Regions from separate parts of the Colwellia sp. Arc7-D genome, predicted to be linked through region 1. Evidence: predicted binding sites of a transcription regulator. Region 1 holds the regulator's gene; each other region holds the start of a gene.
The links. The regulator FliA, encoded in region 1, starts transcription of late flagellar genes. The targets are predictions, from matches to a motif close to CTAAAGNTNNNNNNNNNNNNGCCGATA.
Positions count from the first base shown of each region.

Region 2: a site for FliA is predicted at 1,296-1,322, ahead of DBO93_RS08070 (VC2046/SO_2500 family protein). Genes of this name have one in related genera too.
Region 3: a site for FliA is predicted at 999-1,025, ahead of DBO93_RS16005 (DUF3530 family protein). Genes of this name have one in related genera too.
Region 4: a site for FliA is predicted at 940-966, ahead of DBO93_RS03020 (DUF5610 domain-containing protein). Genes of this name have one in related genera too.

Region 1 is NZ_CP028924.1:826,099-828,306, reverse strand. Features, by position in the region: gene DBO93_RS03590 (protein phosphatase CheZ) at 1-65, opposite strand, end outside; gene cheY (chemotaxis response regulator CheY) at 96-479, opposite strand; gene DBO93_RS03580 (RNA polymerase sigma factor FliA) at 534-1,247, opposite strand; gene DBO93_RS03575 (MinD/ParA family protein) at 1,269-2,111, opposite strand; gene flhF (flagellar biosynthesis protein FlhF) at 2,188-2,208, opposite strand, start outside.
Region 2 is NZ_CP028924.1:1,846,603-1,848,810, forward strand. Features, by position in the region: gene DBO93_RS08065 (ATP-binding protein) at 1-1,232, shown strand, start outside; gene DBO93_RS08070 (VC2046/SO_2500 family protein) at 1,355-1,888, shown strand; gene DBO93_RS08075 (YchJ family metal-binding protein) at 1,885-2,208, opposite strand, start outside.
Region 3 is NZ_CP028924.1:3,709,305-3,711,512, forward strand. Features, by position in the region: gene rapA (RNA polymerase-associated protein RapA) at 1-212, shown strand, start outside; gene DBO93_RS16000 (pseudouridine synthase) at 293-976, shown strand; gene DBO93_RS16005 (DUF3530 family protein) at 1,092-2,090, shown strand; gene DBO93_RS16010 (YacL family protein) at 2,137-2,208, opposite strand, start outside.
Region 4 is NZ_CP028924.1:690,607-692,814, reverse strand. Features, by position in the region: gene DBO93_RS03025 (GFA family protein) at 1-153, shown strand, start outside; gene DBO93_RS03020 (DUF5610 domain-containing protein) at 275-904, opposite strand; gene DBO93_RS03015 (hypothetical protein) at 1,172-1,489, shown strand; gene DBO93_RS03010 (ATP-grasp domain-containing protein) at 1,561-2,208, opposite strand, start outside.

The DNA.
Region 1 (2,208 bases):
TCAATATATTCAACCAACAACTTTGCTTGCTCTAAAGAAACATGGACACTTGTATTTGTACTCATAAGACGGCCTTGCATAACAGAAATGATTAATTAACCGAGACGCTCGAAAATTTTATCAAGCTTGGCATTTAAGGTTGCTGCCGTAAATGGTTTTACGATGTAGCCATTAACACCAGCTTGCGCCGCCATGATAATTTGTTCTTTCTTAGCTTCTGCAGTTACCATTAAAACCGGTATATGCGATAAATTACTGTCAGCTCTTATTGCTCTAAGTAAATCGATACCTTGCATGCCTGGCATATTCCAGTCGGTAACAACAAACTCAAAATTACCATCTTTAAGCATCGGCAGTGCTGTGTTACCGTCATCAGCTTCTGAAATATTGGTAAAACCTAAGTCACGTAACAAGTTTTTGATTATACGTCTCATTGTTGAAAAATCGTCAACAACAAGCACTTTCATATTTTTATCCAAGGCACCCTCCGGTGAGAACATTTAAAAATTCTACGATGATATTATTTATTCTACTTAACTTTGCCAAGATTGCATACGAGCTTTTAATCGATGCATTGCTTGACTGTGTATTTGGCTTACCCGAGATTCACTGACATCAAGAACTTGGCCTATTTCTCTAAGGTTAAGTTCTTCATCATAATACAAAGACAGTACTAAAGCTTCTCGTTCGGGTAAAGAGGAAATACATTCGGCCAATGATTTTTTAAAGAAACTGTGTTCAATATTAGCATAGGGTTCATCAGGCTGTTGGCTGTGGGCAACTTCAATTACATCTTCACTCACACCTAAATCGTCAATGCCGAGTATTTTACCTGCACTAACATCATTCAAAATTTGATGGTATTCGTTAATCGAAAGTTCTAACTTTTCAGCCACCTCAAAGTCGCTTACGTCGCGACCATGTTCGGCTTCTAAATTTTTTATTGCTTCGCTGATCATACGACTATTTTTGTGAACTGAGCGAGGAACCCAGTCACCACGGCGAATCTCATCAAGCATAGCACCACGAATGCGAATACCTGCGAAGGTTTCAAAGCTAGCACCTTTGGTATTGTCAAAATTATTTGATGCTTCAAGTAAGCCGATCATGCCCGACTGAATAAGATCGTCCACAATAACACTGGCAGGTAATCGGGCAAGTAAATGATAAGCGATACGCTTCACAAGCACCGTGTGTTGTTCCAATAAAGCCGACTTGTCAACACTATAAGTATGTAGTTTTACCACTATAGCTCACTTTTTTGGTCGTTAGTGTTCTAGCAATTGCTCGATGAAAAACTCTAAATGTCCTGAAGCCTCTTTGGGCACAGGCCAGCTGATAATGTTTTTGGCGAGAGCTTTTAAGCCAATAGACGCTGGAGAGTCAGGATATGCTTCGACAATTGCTTGTTGTTTTCTCACTGATTTACGAATATTTTCATCGTAAGGAATAACAGCAACAAGCTCTAAAGTAACATCTAAAAATCTATCGGTTACTTTTGAAAGCTTGCCAAATAAATTTTGACCTTCTTTTGGACTGCGGACCATATTTGCTACGACTTTAAATTTGAATAAACCGTGGTCTCGGCTTAACAGTTTCATTAAGGCATAGCAGTCGGTAATGGAAGTAGGCTCGTCACATACAACCAATAAAACATCTTGTGATGCTCGACAAAAACTTAGCACCATATCGGAGATACCAGCGGCTGTATCAACAATTAAAATATCGAATTTGGTTTGCATATCACTAAAGGCGCGAATAAGCCCAGCATGCTCTGCAGGAGTTAAATCCACCATAGATTGTGTGCCGGAAGTTGCTGGGATAATGTTAATACCAGCGGGACCTTGAATAATAATATCGTCAAGTTCACACTCACCAGATAACACATGAGACAAGTTTCGTTGCACTCGCAAACCTAACATTACGTCCACATTCGCTAAACCTAAATCGGCATCAAGCACAAGTACGCGCTTACCTAATTGAGCTAAGGAAATAGCGGTATTTAATGAGACATTAGTTTTACCAACGCCACCTTTACCACCTGAAACTGCTATGACTTTAATATGTTGGGGATCTTGCATTTTTCTTAAGCCGCTCGCTTGATCTATCATCTAAGTAACTTCTCTATATAATACCAATTAAGATAAATATTCAATGGGTATAATTGCTCTGCCATTCTTTAGGCGACTAAACTGCAACAGCTGTTAC
Region 2 (2,208 bases), 1.0 Mb from region 1:
TCTCATGGATGCTCGATGAAGTGTGGAGTTCTTATCTTGAACAGGATATAGAGTCTTATACTGGCTATAAAAGTATGTTGCTCTCGCTTTCTAATTATTTAGAAAAACATCCAGAAAACGAATGGCAGGAAATACTGTCAGGTGCATCTGAGCAATGGAAACTGCCATTAAAGTTAATGTCAGAACAACAAGTAGAGAAAATCAGTCATCAGCGCCATGATGTAATCAAAGAAGATAACACTCACATTTTTTATGATAATGATGCTGTAGAAATTCATCATCGTATCAATAGCACAGGTGCAGTGATTGTACTTGGCCCAGCCAAAATGCCAACAAGGCCAAGAGTTGAAGCCTTAATTCGTGTTATTTTACTCGCCAGTTTAGCCTGCTTATTGTTTTTTTGGTTACGCCCTTTATCTCGTGATTTGGATCAACTACGAAAAACAGCTATAGCGTTTGGCCAAGAAAGTTTTGATATGGTAGCGCCGAAAGCTAGATCAACAATGACCGAACCTATGGTAACGGCCTTTAATACCATGGCACATCGTATTAAACGTTTAATAGATGCTCATAAAGAATTGTCTACAGCGGTAGCGCATGAACTGCGCACTCCTTTAGCACGCACCAAGTTTGCCTTACAAATGCTAGCGTGTACCGATGATAAAGCCAAACAAGAAAGATACCGTAACGCTATAAGTAAAGATATTTGTGAATTAGAACAGCTTATTAACGAAATGTTGATTTATGCTAGTTTCGATAATGAAAAGCCACAGCTAAATTTTTCTCAAGAATCGATGGTTGATATTGTTAAAAATCAGGTGGGTAATTATCAACAGTTTGAGCAAAGCTTTAATATTACTAATTCAATTGGTGATGACAAAGTTGACGTTGATCGTCAATTTATTGCTCGCGCGCTGAACAACTATATATCCAACGCTATAAAATATGGAAACGGTAAAATAGACATCGCTATTTCGAAAAACGCTGAACACTGTCAGGTAATAGTTACCGACAATGGTGAGGGTGTTTGTGATGATTTTAAATGCACCATATTTGATGCATTTTCCCGTGGTGATATTTCTCGTAATCGTGAAACGGGAGGCTTTGGTTTAGGTCTAGCGATTGTATGCCGTATTATGGAATGGCATGGAGGCAGTGCCTCTGTTGTTGATAGTGAAAATGGCGGAGCAAGTTTCATTCTCAGTTGGCCGATTAAACACATTGCAAGTTAATGAGTGATAACTGTACAACATTATGTATTTATTATAAAAATACATAATTAATTCAACTTAGCTATAAAGTAATTTATTTGATTGCCGATAAAGTATTATCGGCAATCAATAAGTAGATTATTTTGACAGTAGACGCATTATCAAACGACATACTTGTACATGAACTTCAATTAGGCGAACAGCTTAATGAAAGCGTTCATAACAAACGTCGCTCTGATTTTTCGTTATTATTGGCGATGCTAACCGATGATGTGCGAGCGCACAGTCAGTTCAAACTTCCACAAACTATTACGCCTGAAAACACGACTTCAACAGAACAATTACGAAAACATTTTCAACTGCCAAATGAAGCACCTATCGCCTTAAAGAACATTGAAGATACTCAACTTTTTAATCAAGCTGTCCTAATTGAATCTAAACAGTTAGACCATTTACGTTTATTGAATGCATTAACCCCCAATCCTTTGGCGTTTCGTGACGATGCTAGCTTTATAAACCAGCAAGTAATAAGTAATACAAGTTTGTATTGTCAGCAGAAATATAAAGATAAAACATTAGAGCAAACTCAACCAAAAGCTGAGTTTAATGCTGATGCTTGGTTTTCAGGAATAAAAAACTCGTTAGATAAATCAGAATTTTTGTCAGCTGTTGTTTAAAATGCTTTAGCGCAACATTGTTTAAATTTTTTATTGCTCTGACAAAAACAAGTATCGTTTCTTTTAGGTTTAATTAACACTTTACTGTCTGATACATCGCCATCTAAATAACGCCAAGCGTTATCTTCAATTATAAAGTTCGAGTTCTCACGCATTTGCCATATTTGCCCCTGATGCTGATAAAAGGCCGAAAATTCAACTTGAGCACTTTCTTTATTTATTTTATTTTTTTGATATTCGCTAGCATTATGAATAACAAGTTTTAACCATTTTGTTTGTGCAGCCCACTGTTCAATGTCAACAATCGACTGTTCAAGCTG
Region 3 (2,208 bases), 1.4 Mb from region 1:
AAACAACATCAATACAAGCAAAAGCGCTTACTGGAATGCAAGTAGCCATGGATGAAGAGCATCAGCGTCTAACCGCGCTAAAAGCAATAAACCCTAGCGTGCGTCAGCAAGAAATTGATTTTATTTTGATGCAAAAAAATGCGTTAGCTGAATATATTGAAAAAGCAAAAATTCAATTTGAAGCGGTTCGCCTCATTGTTGTTAGTAACTAAATTTCCGCCATAAATGACAAAAAGGCTACACCCTTTGTGTAGCCTTTTTTCTAACGAAAATTCAAAAGGAATATCTTAAGATGGGTGCTAACCCTGACTTTATTTACCAACCACCAATGAGCCCATATCTTGATATTATTTATCAAGATAACGATATTGTTGTGCTTAATAAACCCAGCGGATTACTCACTGTGCCAGGTCGATTACCTGAGCACCAAGACTGCTTGCAAAATAGAGTGCTAAAAGTGCTGCCAACAGCAACAGTTGTGCATCGTTTAGATATGGCAACTTCAGGCATTATTTTAATGGCATTAAATAAGCCTGCTCATGTCGCGATAAGTCGTCAATTTGAAAAAAGATTAACGCAAAAAAGCTACATAGCTAGAGTATTTGGTAAAGTTGAAAACGCACAGGGCTCTGTTGATCAACCCTTGATTTGTGACTGGCCAAATAGACCAAAACAAAAGGTAGATCATGAACAAGGTAAAGCGGCATTAACTCATTATAAAGTTTTAAGTTATCGTGAGAACAAAGACAACCAAATAACAACCCTGCTTGAGCTAACTCCTATAACGGGTCGTTCTCATCAACTACGGGTGCACATGTTATTTATTGGTCACCCCATTATTGGTGACCGACTGTATGCTCACGAACAAGCATTAAATTGTAGTAATCGTTTGCAGTTACACGCCAAAATTCTACAAATAGCACACCCCGTTACTGAGAAAACCTTGGCCTTTACAAAAGCTTGCCCATTTGATTAATACGATGAATTACTAGGGTTAATTAAAGAAAACATCAATAACGTCGATAATATATTTACATCACCTTTAGTAAGTCTATAGTGTTAATTAATCAACGGTCAGAGGAAAACTTTTTATGCATTTGAATACAAAGCCTATAGTTTTTTTCATATTATTAGCTGTATCGACTTTAGTTATAAATAACGTTTACTCATCTCCATTTTTGCCATACCAGGAAGCACAACAAACAGAAGATACTCAGCCCAATGGCAAAGGGGATCCTGAAAAAGCTGAAGAGATTAAACCTGAGGTGGCAGCAACTAACACTGAGGCGACACAAGACGAAGCAACAGAAGACGACCATCAACATGATGTCATTATTAATCTGCCCGTAAATGCATTTGACCAACAACAGCAAGATATTAAGCATTATTTAACGCAAGAGAAAATCATCCCGATAATGGTTGGAACAGACAAATATCTAACGATAATCAATCAACACACCACACCCGTAAATAAAGGCGTTATGGTGTTAATTCCGGATTGGCAGCAAAGTATAACAACCCCTTATGCACTTAATCAGCTGCGTAAAAATATGCCTGATCAGGGTTGGACAACAATAACGTTACACCCACCAAATAAGCCTGAAGGCTACCCTTCACAGGCATTAACAGCAGAAGAGCGAAATAAAGAAAATATTGAAATACTTGAAAACTATGGCAAAAAATTTGCTGAGGTCATGCAAGCGACTATTGAACAAGCCAAGCGTTTTCCTGGTGGAATTATTGTAATAGCTGAGGGTAATAATAGTGCGGTATTGCTCGATATTTACCAACAAGGCTTAGTAGGCGCACCCGCTGCGTTTATTATGCTTAGCAGCTATATGCCGACACAACCAGCGAGCGAAAAAATAGCTCAACAACTGGCTGTTACAGACTATCCAATTCTTGATTTATATTTACAGCGCGATCATCATTTAGTACAAGCCAACGCTATATTAAGAAAAGCGTCAGCGAAAAGAGAACTGAAAATATATTTTCGACAAAAACAATTAAGTAATCAAGTCACAGGTTACTATCCTAAAAATAGCTTAACCAAAGAAATTATAAGCTGGCTTAACTCAATGGGTTGGTAAGTTCTCAAGTGAAACATCTCTTAAAAACAGCATGATTATTGTCATGCTATTTTTTGCTGACAAATTTTGCCCAAGACAGTAATAATTCTCGAAAGTCTTCGCGCCCACAAGAAGAGGA
Region 4 (2,208 bases), 140 kb from region 1:
ATCAGCCGCGATGGTGCTTTTTTAATAGTCCCTGCAGGTTATGTTACAGGTGATCCTGGCATTAAGCCTTCAGCAAATATTTTCTGGGCAGAACGACCTTGTTGGTTCGAAGAAGGTAAGCAAGCAGAGAACTTTGAAGACTACCCGAACTAATTTTCCTTAAGCATTATAAGAAGAATGTTATTCGTTATATATTGCTGCGCTAGTGATGTTAGCTCAGCAATAATATTGTTTTAATTTATATATTGTTTTAATTTAAATATTAGTTTCGATTTTATAGTTCAGATTGTTGCTCATCACTATCACTTAGCGCATCGACAAAAGCCTGTAATCCTGATTGTACTAACGCATAAGTTTTATCAATATTCTCAGTAACATCACCCTCTAATACTTTTAAACCGCCAAGAATATCTTTCGCTTCACCAAAACCTTGGTCAATACCGCCACTAATAATGTCAACAAAAGCCGTTAGCGACTCCTCCTGACTCATTTGTGGATTTTGTTCTCGATAAGCACCTAAAAATTGAGTACTAAAAGATACAATACGCTCTGCCGTTGCTTCTGGGCTAAAGTCGATGCCTGACTCATAAGCCTCTTCAACATTTTTTTCAACCCCTGATGCCTTAAGCGCTTCGTTTATTCCTTGTAACGCCGTTTTTAATACCAATGACAGCGGTTGATCGCCAACGGTTGTATTGTACTTCAGTGAAGATTCTATAATTGCTGCATTAAGCTGCTTTTTGCTACTAACAAAAATAGAGTCTTGCGTTGGGTTAATTTTTTTCTCTTGTGCAAGTTCAGATACTTGTTGCCCCACAGGCTTACTATCAGAATTTTCTGACGCTTTTGTTAATGATCTAACATCTTGACTGTAAGTATCATTAGGCTTAATGGGTGAGCTCATAAAATTAACCTTCTATTTTCAAAACGTATCTAAAGTATCGGCACATTGGAGTATAACTTAAGTTTCGAGCTGTATATATTTCATGCATAACCTAAGGAGTTTGTACCTTGTTTATGTAAAGCTAATATCAATCAAGCTAAGCGAGTAAATATTTATATAAGCAACAAACACTTACCTTAATGGTTTAGGCATATAGCATCAGAATTTATATACCTTAAACGGTAAGTGCTATATGTTAGGAGCATCAACATTTAACAATTAAAAAAAATGGCATTAAAAGTAGATTTAAAACAATTCCTAGACGATGAGGGCAACGAAATAGCATTAACTGATCAAGCAAAAACAGTGTTCTATTTTATTACTAACATCGTGCTTTGCGTTACCAAACATATTGAGCAACCAACCGTTGAGGTAGATTTGAAATGTAGTACTCGAGCAAAAAATCTTGATTGTGAAGGTAGCATTAAAGCCAGTTGCTTAGCACCTAACATGATTAATTGGCATTGCGATTGTTGTGAAGCCAGTGGAAGTATCTCAAATTGGCAATATAGCAAGTGGGACAAGCAGTTGCGCACACTCCATTAAGACTTAAGTCAGTACTAACAAATGACATAAGTCTTCAGTAAAAGTAAAAGTAAAAGTATTTAAATTTACCTCTACTGCTTCATTTTAATCACCAGGTTATTTTCAACAATCTTTAATTTTTCAAGCAAGGCTTCCCTTGAGTCTGCTGACATGAGTACGTGGCCGACTTCGCTACTGGTGCTGTCTCGTTCACCAACCAAAATTCCAGGCTCAACTTTACATTTAAATTGCTTAACTTCTTTAAGTTCCTTAAGTAATGCTATGCCTGACACCTCATCAACAATGCCTGCTCCTGGGTGGATCATAAACACACAAGAAAATTTCTTCGCCTTTACCGGTAAGGGTTTTGGTGTGGCTGCGGTTTCAAGTTCAACATAGGTTTTCCAAGGGTTGAACCCATAAGCATATTCAATCAACTCCATGTAATAACCCCCCGGCGGTCGAACGGCCATTTCGCCGAATACAGGGCCATTTTTTGTCAGGTAAAACTCGGCATGTGTCATACCATTTTTAACGCCAAAGCCAGCGATAACACGATCATTAATATTTATAATATTTTCTAATAACTCTGCTTCAAAGGCCGCGGGAACGATAGATTTTTTCCACTGATGAAGATATTCAGTAATATTGTGAAAGATAGGTACGCCATTATGAATAAACGTTTCCACACTTACTTCTGTCCCATCAACAAAAGCTTCAGCTAATAAACCCGATTTTGC